3 regions of the Kitasatospora sp. NRRL B-11411 genome follow, and region 2 is predicted to be linked to each of the others. Evidence: riboswitches for the same ligand, from Rfam matches in the RefSeq annotation. Region 2 holds a riboswitch; each other region holds the start of a gene.
What was found. A riboswitch is a leader RNA that binds a small molecule or an ion and turns the genes downstream of it on or off. The one in region 2 is predicted to bind cobalamin.
Positions count from the first base shown of each region.

Region 1: linked by a shared signal. The riboswitch ahead of metE (5-methyltetrahydropteroyltriglutamate--homocysteine S-methyltransferase) and the one ahead of IH44_RS0110355 (HoxN/HupN/NixA family nickel/cobalt transporter) in region 2 are both predicted to bind cobalamin.
Region 3: linked by a shared signal. The riboswitch ahead of IH44_RS0103135 (ribonucleoside-diphosphate reductase subunit alpha) and the one ahead of IH44_RS0110355 (HoxN/HupN/NixA family nickel/cobalt transporter) in region 2 are both predicted to bind cobalamin.

Region 1 covers NZ_JOGH01000038.1:43,842-48,278, reverse strand. The annotation lists partial or broken gene metE (5-methyltetrahydropteroyltriglutamate--homocysteine S-methyltransferase) at 1-1,319, opposite strand, end outside; cobalamin riboswitch at 1,541-1,779, opposite strand; gene cobF (precorrin-6A synthase (deacetylating)) at 1,802-2,563, opposite strand; gene IH44_RS48165 (hypothetical protein) at 2,623-2,877, opposite strand; gene IH44_RS49730 (MarR family winged helix-turn-helix transcriptional regulator) at 2,770-3,021, shown strand; gene IH44_RS0119075 (DUF1330 domain-containing protein) at 3,054-3,380, opposite strand; gene IH44_RS0119070 (DUF3152 domain-containing protein) at 3,624-4,322, shown strand; gene IH44_RS0119065 (M20 family metallopeptidase) at 4,420-4,437, shown strand, end outside.
Region 2 covers NZ_JOGH01000015.1:63,523-67,959, reverse strand. The annotation lists gene IH44_RS0110365 (helix-turn-helix domain-containing protein) at 1-482, opposite strand, end outside; gene IH44_RS0110360 (DMT family transporter) at 605-1,450, shown strand; gene IH44_RS0110355 (HoxN/HupN/NixA family nickel/cobalt transporter) at 1,458-2,567, opposite strand; cobalamin riboswitch at 2,597-2,809, opposite strand; gene IH44_RS0110350 (DUF6445 family protein) at 2,891-3,583, opposite strand; gene IH44_RS0110345 (Fpg/Nei family DNA glycosylase) at 3,668-4,437, opposite strand, start outside.
Region 3 covers NZ_JOGH01000003.1:157,878-162,314, forward strand. The annotation lists gene IH44_RS0103120 (histidine phosphatase family protein) at 1-704, shown strand, start outside; gene IH44_RS0103125 (helix-turn-helix domain-containing protein) at 816-1,796, opposite strand; gene IH44_RS0103130 (GNAT family N-acetyltransferase) at 2,072-2,566, shown strand; cobalamin riboswitch at 2,647-2,785, shown strand; gene IH44_RS0103135 (ribonucleoside-diphosphate reductase subunit alpha) at 2,958-4,437, shown strand, end outside.

The sequences.
Region 1 (4,437 bases), on a different contig from region 2:
GCGTCGATCCGCCTGGCGTTCAACTCGGCGCGGGCGGTGCGTAGTTCGGTGGTCTGCGGGAAGGAGCCGATGGTGGTGGTGGGCAGCGGCGGCAGCTGGAGCCGGGCGCGCTGGGCTTCGGCGCGGACGGCGTAGGGGGCATCGCGGCGAAGGTCGGCCTCGGTGACGGCCGCGGCGCGGGCCCGGACGGCCGGGTCGCGGGTGATCGGGGAGGCGGTACGGGAGGCCAGGTCGGCGCGGTTGGCGGCGAGTTGGGCGGTGACGGCGCCGGTGCCGTCGCGCAGGGCGCGGGCCAGCAGCGCCACTTCGGCGGCCTTCTGCCGGGCGAAGGCCAGCCAGCGACCGATTTGCGGGTCCAACTCCCTTTCGGCGGCCGTGTCGAGCGGGACGTGCAGCAGCGAGCAGGAGGGGGCGACGTCCACCGTGTCGGCCAAGCCCAGCAGGGTGCCCAGGGTGGCGAGCGACTTCTCCAGGTCGTTGATCCACACGTTGCGGCCGTCGACCACGCCCGCGACCAGCCGCTTGCCGGGCAGGCCGCCGACGGCCGCCAGGTCGGTCAGGTTGCCCGCCGCCGGTCCGGTGAAGTCCAGCGCCAGGCCCTCGACCGGGGCCTTGGCCAGGGTGATCAACGCCTCGCCGAGCCGGTCGAAGTACGAGGCCACCAGCAGCTTCGGGCGGTCGGTCAGCGCACCGAGGTCCCGGTAGGTGCGGGCGGCGGCGTTCAGTTCGGCCGGGCTGCGGTCCTGCACCAGCGCGGGTTCGTCGAGCTGCACCCACTCGGCGCCCGCCGCCCGCAGGTCGGCCAGCAGCTCCGCGTACACCGGCAGCAGCCGGTCCAGCAGGGCCAGCGGCTCGAAGCCGGACGGTGCGTCGGGTGCGGGCTTGGCAAGCAGCAGGTAGGTGACCGGGCCGAGCAGCACCGGGCGCGCCCGGTAGCCCTGGCCGAGCGCCTCGCGCAGCTCGCCGACCTGCTTGGCAGAGTCGGCGGCGAAGACCGTGTCCGGCCCCAATTCGGGCACCAGGTAGTGGTAGTTGGTGTCGAACCACTTGGTCATCTCCAGCGGCGGCGCCTGCTGGGTGCCGCGCGCCATCGCGAAGTAGCCGGCCAGCGGGTCGGCCGCGTACACGTCCCGGTGCCGGGGCGGGACGGCGCCGACGGCGACGGTGGTGTCCAGCACGTGGTCGTACAACGAGAAGTCACCGGTGGGGACTTCGGTGATCCCGGCCCCGGCCAGCTGCCGCCAGTTGGCGCAGCGCAGTTCGGCGGCGGTGGAGCGCAGCGCGTCGGCGGTGACGGTGCCCTTCCAGTAGCCCTCGATCGCCTTCTTCAGTTCCCGGTTCCCGCCCTGGCGGGGGTATCCGTGGACGGTCGCCGCGGCGACGGACGTCGTAGTCAAGGGGACTCTCCTCGCGAGCCTTGATCCTGGAACCGGTGCACAGGAGGGCGCGCGGGGGTGGCGAGACCGGGCGGAGGCCGGTGCGGCCCGCCTGGTGTCCGTGCCGACCCGCCCTCGAGGTCACCGGCTACCGGACGCGAACGGGTCGCACCCGGGCAACGGGCAGGTCTTCGGACTCGCGGGCACACCCGGGGAGTTGACGCCTCCCGGGCACCTACTGGCCGTCGCTTCCCAAGCCCTCCCGGGCCCAGTGCGTATGACGGCGGTCGTTCCCGCTCACCGCTGCGGGGCAGTCCCGGACTGGCCAGTCAAGGCGTCACCGGGTTCCCTCTTACGACGCCCCGCCTGGCGGACGGGGCGAACCAGTCGCGTCGCCAGTCTAGAACGGGCCGGGCGGGAGCCGGTCAGCCGTCGGTGCGGCGCAACAGGTAGCTGTCCATGATCCAGCCCTTGCGCTCGCGCGCCTCCTCCCGCAACTCGACGATCCGGTCGGCGAGTTCGGCCAGCGGACCGGCGACCAGGATCTCGTCCCCGGTGCCCAGGTAGGCGCCGTAGTGGATGTGCACGCCCGCGGGGTCGATCTCCGCGAACGCGGCCTGCCCGTCCAGCATCACCACCGCGTCCTCCGCGCCGGGCCCGAAACCCTCGGCCGCCAGCCGCCGCCCGGTGGTGATCCGCACCGGCCGCGCGGTGCGGGTCAGCGTGGTGCGGTGCCGGGCCGCCAGCACGGAGACGCTGCTGATGCCGGGGACGACCGTGTACGCGAACTCCGTCCGGCCGCGCGCCAGGATCCGGTCCAGCACGGCACTCACGCTGTCGTACAGCGCCGGGTCGCCCCACACCAGCAGCGCGCCCGTCCCGCCGTCCGGCACCTCCTCGGCCACCGCCCGCTCCACCAGGTCCGCCCGCCGCTCCCGCCACTCCTCCACCGCCTGGGCGTACGCCGCCGCGGTGCGGTCCCGGGCCGGGTCGACCAGCTCGACCACCCGGTGTCCGGGGCGGCCGTGCTCGGCGATCATGTCCCGCCGCAGCCGCATCAGGTCCTGCCGCTCGGCGGGCTTGTCCAGCAGCAGGAACACGTCGGTGCGGCCGAACGCCTTGACCGCCTCCAGGGTGAGGTGGTCGGGGTCGCCCGCGCCGATGCCGATGACGAGAAGAGTGCGCATACCCGCGATTCTGCCTTCCGCCGCCGCCCGCCCCCGCACCGCGCCCGCCGCAGGGTGGATCAGGGCGCGGAGATGCCAGGCCGGGCGCCCGCGCCGAACGCCCAGCCCTCCACCTCGCCCGGCGCCGGCCCGCCCGTCCCGGCCGCCTGCAGGTCTTCAACGCCGAACGCGGCAGCCGACCGGCCTTCGAACGCGGCACCGGCTTCCTGCTGGCCCGCCTGAGCTCCCTCACCGCCCGCTCCTGGACGACCTTCCTCGGCGAGCACCGGCTGACCCAGGGTCAGTACGCCGTCCTGGTCGCCCTGGACCGGCACGGCGACACGGTCCAGCGGCGCTTGGCCGAACTCGTCGCCATGGACGCCCGCAACATCGTGGCCGTCCTCGACCAGCTGGTGGACCGGCAGCTGGTGGAACGCCGCCCCGACACCGACGCCGGCTCCGATACCGGCTCCAGGTAGGGCGGCGGCCGAGGGCGCCGCCGGAGCCGGGGTCAGTGCTTGAGCGAGTCCGCGCCGCGGTAGCCGGACGGGACGCCCTCGATGAGGACGATGTCGGCGACCATGTGCCGGGTGCGCAGCGGCAGGATCTCCCGGTAGGCGGGCGAGTCCCACCAGGCGCGGGCCTGCGCGTAGTCGGGGAACTCGATGACGATCGTGCCGCTCTGGCCCCAACTGCCCTCCACCGTCTCGGACTTGCCGCCGTGGACGATGAACCGTCCGCCGAAGGGGTCCAGGGTGGCGTCGATGCGCTCGAGGTACTCGACGATGTCGGGGCCGAACTCCACCGAGTGGACCTGGGCCAGTGCGTAGGCGGTCATCTGCTGCTCCCGTGGGGTGTCGTGGGGTGTTCCGGCTGACGTCTTCGACGGTAGGCGGCGAGGGCGGGCGGCCGAATCAGTCACGTATCGGCAGACCCGCGCGGCCGCACCGGTCGTACCAGCGCCCCCGCTCGCGTCCGTCCCTGTTGATCATCTGTTGATCGGCGGCTGGCAGAGTGGGGCCCGGACCGGAACCCGTCCGGTGACCGCCGTCAGCACACGTCAGAAAGCCGCTGCTCCACGATGCTCCGACACCTCAAGCCGAAACCGGCGCTCGCCGTCCTGCTCGCCCTGGCGGTGGTCGCCGCCCTGGCCGTCTGGCACCCGTGGCGGCGCCCGGCCGCACCGGCGGCGTCCGCGCCGATGGCGTTCACCACGGCGGGCGGCGGCACGGAGCCCGCCGGTACCGGGGGGAAGGCGTACCGGTACAAGGTGCGGGCGGAGGACGGGCTGGCCGAGCGGCCCGAGCAGTTCGCGGCCGAGGTGGACGCGGTGCTCGCCGACGTCCGCCGCGGCTGGTCCGCCGACGGCACCCGCACCTTCCAGCGGGTCGCTGCGGATCCGGTCGACTTCACCGTCTACCTGGCCACGCCCGCCTCCACCGACCGGATCTGCGGCCAGTACGGCCTGGACACCGGCGGCGAGGTCAACTGCGGCGCGGGCCACCAGGTCGTGATCAACGTCAAGCGGTGGACCGACCTCACCGAGTCCTACCGCGGCCGCCCCGAGGAGTACCACGCGCTGGCGGTCAACCACGAGGTCGGCCACGTCCTCGGCTTCGGCCACGTCGACTGCCCCGGCCCCGGCCTGCCCGCCCCCGTGATGCAGCAGCAGATCTTCGGCCTGCACGGCTGCCTGCCCAACGCCTGGCCCTTCTCCGACACCGGCACCCTCCTCACCGGCCCGCCCGTCCCCACGCCCCCGCCGACGCAGCAGCCCTGACCGGGCCCACCAGGCGCGCTGACGCCCCGTCGGGGCGGGGGCGTCGTACGCTCGATGCCGGAGAAAGCAGGGGGGACACCGAGACCGGAGGACGCCCGTGGACGCGACGACCCTG
Region 2 (4,437 bases):
GAGGCGGTGGAGCCGGCCGGGACGAGGTGGTCGCGGCCGTCCAGGGTGAGGGTGAGGACGCCCTCGTCGACCCGGGCGATCTCGACGGTGCCGGGCGGGTGCGGGTCGGAGTCGTGCCGCTCGCCGGGCTGCAGGTGCCAGGACCACAGCTCCAGCGGGCCGGGGGCCTCGGTGCCGCCGAGCAGGGTGCCGCTGCCGCCGCCGGGGCCGGTCCACAGCCGGACGGCGTCCTCGACGGGGACGATCCGGACGGTGGCGGAGGCGTCGTAGTCGAGCAGCCGGGCGATCGAGACGCCCAGCGCGTCGGCGAGCCGGACCACGGTGCCGATGCTGGGGTTGGTGCGGGCCTGTTCGATCTGGACGACCATGCCGCGGCTGACCCCGGAGCGGGCGGCCAGGGCGTCCAGGGTGTGGCCGCGTTCGAGGCGCAGCCGTTTGAGGTTGCGGGCGAGGGCCTGGGTGACGAGATCGGCGTCCGGCACGGGCAGTCCAATATTCTGGTTGGGTCAGTGCAGTGGGTTGAACTATGCTGCGGCGGCATCGACAGATCCACCGACTGTACTGCGAGGTCCACCATGCTGTCCGCCTCCTGCTCCGCCGCCCCGTGAGCGTCGCCTTCGCACTGCTCGCCAGCCTGCTGTGGGGCGTCGCCGACTACGGGGGCGGGGCGATCACCCGGCGGCTGCCCGCGCTGACGGTGGTCGTGCTCTCGCAGACGGCCGCCGCCGCGGTGCTCGCGGTGGCGGTGACCGCCACCGGCGGGTGGGGCGGGGCCGGACCGGGCCTCTGGTACGCGGTGCTGGCGGGCGTGATCGGGCCGTTCGCGCTGCTGGCGTTCTACCGGGCGCTGGCGCTCGGGCCGATGGGCGTGGTGTCGCCGCTGGCCACCGTCGGCGTGCTGGTGCCGATCGGGGTGGGCCTGTTCCTCGGCGAACGGCCGGGCGCCGTCCAGGGGTCGGGGATCGCGGTGGCGGTCGCCGGGGTCGCGCTGGCGGGCGGTCCGCAGCGCGGCGGGCCCGCGGTGGGGCGGCGGGTGCTGGTGCTGACGCTGGGCGCCGCGTTCGCCTTCGGCGCGGTGCTGGCGCTGGTCGCGCACGCGGGGGCGGGCGGCGCGCTGCTGCTGACGCTGTGCGTGCAGCGGCTGACCAACGCGGTGGTCGGCGCCGGGATGCTGGCCGCACAGGCCCGCCGGCAGTCGCTCGAACTGCGGGCGGGCCTGCGCGAGTTGCCCGCGCTGACCGCCGTCGGGGTCGCCGACGTGGCCGCGAACGGCCTGTACGCGGCCGCCTCCCACCTGGGATCGGTGGCGGTGGCGGCCGTACTGGCCTCGCTCTACCCGGTGGTCACCGCGCTGATGGCGCGCGGCCTGCTGAAGGAGCGGCTGCTGCGGGTGCAGGTGCTCGGCGCGGGCCTCGCGGTGGCCGGGACGCTGATCCTGGCCACCGGTTGACGCACCGTCAGGACGCCCGCGCGAACGTCCGGGAGCGCTTGGCGATCCGCCAGTAGCCGATCGCGGCGGCCCAGACCACCACGAACAGGCCGACGATCACGAAGCCGACGTTGTCCAGGCTGAGGCCGGCGATCCAGCCGGTGACCGGGTCGGCCAGGTCGAACTTGTCGTGCAGCACGGCGACCAGTTCGATGGTGCCGATCACGAAGGCCACCGCGATCGACAGCCCCGTGATGGTCAGGTTGTAGTACACCTTGCGGACCGGGTTGGAGAACGCCCACTGGTAGGCGAAGTTCATGAACGTGCCGTCCAGCGTGTCGAACAGGCTCATCCCGGCGGCGAACAGCAGCGGCAGGCAGACCACCGCGTACCAGGGCAGCCCGGAGGCCGCGCCGGAGCCCGCCATCACCATCAGGGTGACCTCGGTGGCGGTGTCGAAGCCCAGGCCGAGCACCATGCCGACCGGGAACATCTGGCCGGGGCGGCTGATCGAGCGGGTGGCCCGGTTCAGCAGCCGGGCCAGGAAGCCCCGGGCCGCCAGGTGCTTCTCCAGCTCGGCCTCGTCGTACTGGCCCTCCCGCATCGCCCGGAACACCCGCCAGATGCCCAGCAGGGCGACCAGGTTGAGCGCCGCGATCAGGTAGAGGAAGGCGCCGGACGCGGTGGTGCCGACGGTGCCCAGCACCCGGTGGGTGGTGGAGTCCTCGTCCATCAGGGTGCCCGCCAGCGCCGCGCCGCCGGCCACCAGGGCGGCCATCAGCACCACCATCGAGGAGTGGCCGAGGGCGAACCAGAACCCCACCGAGACCGGGCGGCGGCCGTCCGCCATCAGCTTGCGGGTGGTGTTGTCGATCACCGCGATGTGGTCGGCGTCGAAGGCGTGCCGCATGCCCAGGGTGTACGCGGTGAGGCCCAGGCCGACGCCGAACACCTGGGTGCCGACGGCGTAGTGGTGCGGCGCGACCAGGAACAGCAGCGTCCCGAACGCCACCGCGTGCATGGCCAGGATCACCGCCATCAACCCGGCCGTGCGCAGGGTGTCCTCGCGCCGCCAGCGGAAGGAGGGAAGGGGGGAGCCGGGACTGTTCCCGGGCAGGGTCGATTCGGGCGCGGTCATCCGCGTTCACGCTCCAGCACCTCGTGGATCACTTCGTGAGATGCCGTGGCCGGTCTCCTGGCTGACGGGGTGTTGCGCGCCGGCTCCCGGCCTTCCCGGCCGCGAGCGGCCAGTGGCACGGGGTGGGAGCCGACGACTCCCCGATCACAGTGGCGAGGGCCGCTCCGGACTCCTGCGACCGAACACTCTCGTGACGGTCGCAGTGCACCGGCTTCCCGAACACCACGGCCCGCCCACCGTAGGCCCGGAGCGGGTGCGGCGGCAAGGGCGCGTCCGGTCCGGTGGCGCAGATCACGCCTGGCCAGGGCCGCGCTGACGGGAGGTCAGGCCATCCAGAAGAAGACGCAGGTCATCCGCTTCTCCGCCAGCGTCGCCCCGTGGTACTCGGTCGCGGTGTGGATCAGGTTGGCGGTGTAGAGCAGCAGCCGGTTGTAGCGGTGCGGGACGGCCAGGTCCTCGGTGAAGGAGTCCGGCGGGACGAAGCGGGTGCCGAGGGCGTCCACCAGGTTGTTGTGCGGGGCGACCACGCTGTTGCCGCCGAGCCGGCCGCCGGGCAGGCTCTGCCGGTAGAAGCTGGTGCCGCAGCGCTTGGGGACGGCCGGGTTGAGGTAGAGCACGGCGGCGTAGCGGCACAGCGAGCGCGAGTCGGTGTGCGGGCGCGGCTCGCACTCCCCCGCGCCCACCACCTGCACGCAGTTGTGGTTGAAGGTGCCGCCCTCGGCCTCGCCCAGCGCCCAGATCCGCTCCGCGCCGGTGGCCTCCCGGACCAGCTTCTCGACCTGCGCCAGCTCCTCCGGCTCCAGCCCGGGCATCGCCCGCAGGCCCGGCCAGGACTCCGGCCGGTGCGGGTAGCCCTCGTCCCAGTCGGTGCGCGCCAGGTGCCGGGCGCGCACCGCGTCCGGGTCCGGGAGGACGTCGTCCAGCACCCAGTAGTCACGGCCCCGGGTGGGCTTGCGGTACGGCAGGACCGGGAGCGCCGGGGTGGGGCGCGGCCCCTGGAACGGGAGAGCGGGCATGGCCCCGACAATAGGAGCGCCGTTCCGGGGCCTCGCCCAAGACCAGGTCAACCTTGCGTCAAGGCTTGCCGTGGTGACGGGGCGTCAGGACTGCTGGCAGCGCGGGCACCAGAACAGGTTCCGGGCCGCCAACTCCTCGGTGCGGACCGGGGTTTCGCAGACCAGGCAGGGCTGGTCGTGCCGCCGGTAGACGTACACCTCGCCGCCGTGGTCGTCCACCCGCGGCGGGCGGCCCATCGCCTCCGGGGTGTGCTCGGGGCGGACGGTGTCGATCCGGCCGGCGGCCACGCCGTCGTGCATCAGGGCCACCAGGTCCGTCCAGATCGCGTCCCACTCGGCGCGGGACAGCTCGCGGCCGGGGCGGTGCGGGCTGATGCCGAGCCGGAACAGCACCTCGGCGCGGTACACGTTGCCGACGCCGGCCAGCACCTTCTGGTCCATCAGCAGCGCGGCGACCGTGCTGCCGCTGCGGGAGATCCGCTGCCAGGCCGCGTCGCCCGCCTCGCCGGGGCGCAGCGGGTCGGGGCCCAGCCGGCGGTGGACGGCCGCCTTCTCGGCGGGGGTGAGCAGCTCGCAGGCGGTCGGGCCGCGCAGGTCGGCGTAGCCGCTGTCGTTCACCATCCGCAGCCGGACCTGGCCGACCGGCGCCGGGGCCTCGCCCGCACCGAAGTCGTACTTCCCGTACAGCCCCAGGTGCACGTGCAGCCAGTGCTCGCCGAAGCCCAGGAACAGGTGCTTGCCGTGCGCCTCCGCCTCGTCCAGCACCCGCCCGTCGATCAGCGCGGCCCCCTCCACGAAGCGCCCCTGCGGGCTGGACACCCGCACCGGGCGCCCTCCGAACAGCTCGTCGTTCT
Region 3 (4,437 bases), on a different contig from region 2:
ACGGGGGGCCGAGACTGCCCTCGGTCCTGATCGCCACCCGGCACGGCGAGTCCACCGCCAACGTGGAGTTCCGGCACGCGGACGCCAGCGGCGCGCTCTCCGTCCCGATCACCTGCCGGGACGCCGACATCCCGCTCTCCCTGCACGGCCAGGACCAGGCCCGCGACCTGGGCCGCTGGTGGGCCGGGCGGCCGCCCGCCGACCGGCCCCGCTCGGTGTGGTGCTCGCCGTACGTGCGCACCGCGGAGACCGCCCGGATCGCGCTGGCCCAGGCGTCCGGGCTGGGCGCCGTCCCGGTCGGGCTGCCGGTGCGCTACGACGAGCGGCTGCGGGACCGCGAGCTGGGCGTGCTGGAGATGCTGACCAAGGCCGCGATCGAGCGCGACCACCCGGCGGAGGCCGAGCGGCGGCGCCGGATGGGCGAGCTGTACTACCGGCCGCCGGGCGGCGAGTCCTGGCTGGACGTGGCGCTGCGGGTGCGCGACCTGCTGCGCGACCTGGGCGAGGAGGAGGCGGGCCGGCCGGTGCTGGTGGTGGCGCACGACTGCACGGTGCTGATGCTGCGGCACGTGCTGGAGCGGCCGGCCGAGGAGGAGCTGCTGGCGCTGCCGCCGGTGGCGAACTGCTCGACCAGCCTGTGGCGGGCCCGCGAGGGGCGGCTGCGCCCGGCCGGGTGGAACCGGACCGAGCACCTGTCGGCCTGAGCCCGGCCCGCCACCGCCTCGCTCCGCCCCGGCCCGCCGCCGCCACCGCCCTGCGGGCTGCCGCAGCGTCCCGCCCCGGCCCGCCCCGCGGGCTGTCGCGGCGCCCCGCGCTCAGGCGTCCTGGTGCTGCGGCCCGGTGACCCGGCGCGGGCCGCCGAAGGCCCGCCGGTAGGCCTGCGGGGTGGTGCCGAGCCGGCGGCCGAAGTGGTGCCGCAGGGTGGCGGCGTTGCCGAAGCCGCAGCGGGCGGCGATCGCGTCCACGCCCTCCCCGGTGGACTCCAGCAGGCGCTGCGCGAACAGCACCCGCTGGCCGGTGAGCCAGCGGTGCGGGGTGGTGCCGGTCTCCTCGCGGAAGCGGCGGGCGAAGGTCCGCGGCGACATGTGGGCGAGCCGGGCGAGCTGGTCGACGCCGGTCTCCCGGTCGAGGTGGCGGCGCATCCACTCCAGCACCCCGGCCAGCGACTCGCCGCCGCCCTCGGGCACCGGGCGGTTGATGAACTGGGCCTGCCCGCCGTCCCGGTGCGGGGCGACCACCATCCGGCGGGCGATCTCCCGGGCCACCTCGGCGCCCTGCACCTTGCGGACCAGGTGCAGGCAGGCGTCGATGCCGGCGGCGGTGCCGGCCGAGGTGATCACCGGGTGGTCGTCGACGTACAGCACGCCGGGTTCGACGGTGGTCAGCGGGAAGCGCTCGGCCATCAGGTCGGCGTAGCGCCAGTGGGTGGTGCAGCGGCGGCCGTCGAGCAGGCCGGCCGCGCCGAGCAGGAAGCTGCCGGAGCAGATCGACAGCAGGTGGGCGCCGCGGTCGTGGGCGGCCCGCAGCGCCGCGCAGAGCGCCTCGGGGTAGTGGGTGCGGATGCCGGTGGCGGTGGCGATCACCAGGTCGGCCTCGGCGATCCGTTCGGGGCCGTGCGGGACGTCGACGGTGAAGCCGGCGTGGGTGCGCATCGGGCCGGGGCGGTCGCCGACCAGGGCGAAGTCGTAGACCGGCAGGCCGGACTCGCTCCGGTCCAGGCCGAACACCTCGCAGGCCACCCCGAGTTCGAAGGGGTGGATCTCTTCCAGCACGACGACGGCGACGTTGTTCAGCATCCGCATCGGGCCAGGATGGCAGTGGCAGGATTCCGTGGCAATGGTGCGTTCCTGCCACTCGTGGCGGCCCCGGCCCGCCGGGACAGTGGAGGCATGACCACCGCGCTCGCCCTGCTGGGCCTCATCGGCAGTTTCGGACTCCTCGGCGTCCTGGTCGGCCGCGACCTGGACCGCAACGGCCGGACCGGCCGCGACGCCGTGCACCGGCCGACCGGCTACCCCTTCGACCCGGACCTGGCCGATCCCCGCCGGAGGCCGTCCGGCACACTGTCCGGATGCACTCCCCGACCGTCCGCCGCGCCCTGGAGCGCGACCTCGCCGGAGCCGGGGAGGTCAGCGTCGAGGCCTTCGTCGGCGACGGCCACACCCGCCCCGACTCCCCGTACGTCGACCTCCTGCGCGACACCGCCCGCCGCGACCGGGAGGCCGAGCTCCTGGTCGCCGTCGACGACGCGGGAGCCGTGCTCGGCTGCGTGACCTTCGCGCCCGGCGGCACCGCGTGGGCGGACGTCGCCGGGCCCGGCGAGGGCGAGATCCGGATGCTCTCGGTCGGCGCGGCGGCCCGCGGCCGCGGCGTCGGCCGGGCGCTGGTGGCGGCGGCGATCGGGCGCAGCCGGGAACTCGGACTGGCCGGGATGGCGTTCTCCACCCGGCCGTCGATGACCGCCGCGCACCGGATCTACGACGCGCTGGGCTTCGTCCGCACCCCCGGGCGGGACTGGTCGGCGGCGCCCGGAATGGACCTGTGGGTCTACACGATGCGGTTCTGAGGCGGTTCCCGGGCAGTTTCGTTGTCTACGCGCGGCGCCGCCGACGCGACACGCGCTACTACATCTGGTGCTTCCAGATCCAGCCACCACAACATGTATGCTCACTCTCGCTGTCGACGCAGGGGAACCCGGTGGAAGTCCGGGACTGCCCCGCAACGGTGAGCGGGCTGCAGCGACGCCCGCGCAGTCCGAGGACCTGCCGACGGTGTGCGACACGGCATCCCCGCAGACGCCATGCAGCACAGCTTTGCCGTCCGGTCTCGCGGGCGGACCGGGGGTGGTCTTCGGCGCGCCGGAACGCGTTCTCGTTCCTTCGTGCTGCCCTCCCCTGGCCGCGTGCGGTCCCGGACACCCGAGCCACGTCCGCCGCCGCCACAGGAGAGAGTGCGCCTTGACCGTCGCCGCCTCAGTCACCCTGCCGTCCCAGGGATCCGCCGACGCCTTCACCGATCCCGGTGCGGCGCTGCTCCGGCTGCTCACCGACCGCAGCACCGACCTCCCCCAGGTGGACCCCGGCCACGTCGCCGCCGCCGCGCTGCGCGGCCGCCACGCCGGTTCGGACTTCGCCGAGCTGCGCGGGCTGGCCGTGGAGGCCGCCGCGTCGATGATCGCCGAGGACCCGCAGTACTCGAAGCTGGCCGCCCGCCTGCTGGCGCTGGAGATCCGCGACGAGGCCGCGACCCAGCAGGTCACCTCGTTCTCCTCCTCGGTGGCCGTGGGCCACGCCGAGGGCCTGATCGGCGACGCCACGGCCGCGTTCGTCGCGCAGCACGCCGACCTGTTCGACTCGCTGGTGGACGAGGCGGGCGACGACCGCTTCGAGTACTTCGGCCTGCGCACCGTGCAGTCCCGCTACCTGCTGCGCCACCCGATCACCCGCAAGGTCGTCGAGACCCCGCAGCACTTCCTGCTCCGCGTGGCGGCGGGCCTGGCGGTCGGGACGACCGAGGAGTCGGTGCGCGAGGTCGCCGAGCTGTACACCCTGATGAGCCGGCTGGAGTACCTGACCAGCTCGCCGACGCTGTTCAACTCCGGCACCCGGCACCCGCAGATGTCCTCCTGCTACCTGCTGGACTCGCCGCTGGACAACCTGGACTCGATCTACAACCGGTACGCGCAGATCGCCCGGCTGTCCAAGCACGCCGGCGGCATCGGCCTGTCCTACTCGCGGATCCGCTCCCGCGGCTCGCTGATCCGCGGCACCAACGGCCAGTCGAACGGCATCGTGCCGTTCCTGCGCACCCTGGACTCCTCCGTGGCGGCGGTCAACCAGGGCGGCCGGCGCAAGGGCGCGGCCTGCGTGTACCTGGAGACCTGGCACGCCGACATCGAGGAGTTCCTGGAGCTCCGCGACAACACCGGCGAGGAGGCCCGCCGGACCCACAACCTGAACCTGGCGCACTGGATCCCGGACGAGTTCATGCGCCGGGTCAACGCCAACGCCGACTGGTCGCTGTTCTCCCCGGCGGACGTGCCGGAGCTGGTCGACCTGTGGGGCGCCGAGTTCGACGAGGCGTACGTGAAGGCCGAGCTGGCGGGCAAGGCCGTGCGCACCATCCCCGCGCAGACCCTGTACGCCCGGATGATGCGCACCCTGGCGCAGACCGGCAACGGCTGGATGACCTTCAAGGACGCCTCCAACCGGGCCGCCAACCAGACCGCGCTGCCGGGCCGCACGGTGCACTCCTCGAACCTGTGCACCGAGATCCTGGAGGTCACCGACGACTCGGAGACCGCGGTCTGCAACCTCGGCTCGGTCAACCTGGGCGCGCACGTCGCCCCCGGCGCCACCGCCACCGACCTGCTGAACGCGATGGACTGGGACCGCCTGGACGCCACCGTCCGCACCGCGGTGACCTTCCTCGACCGCG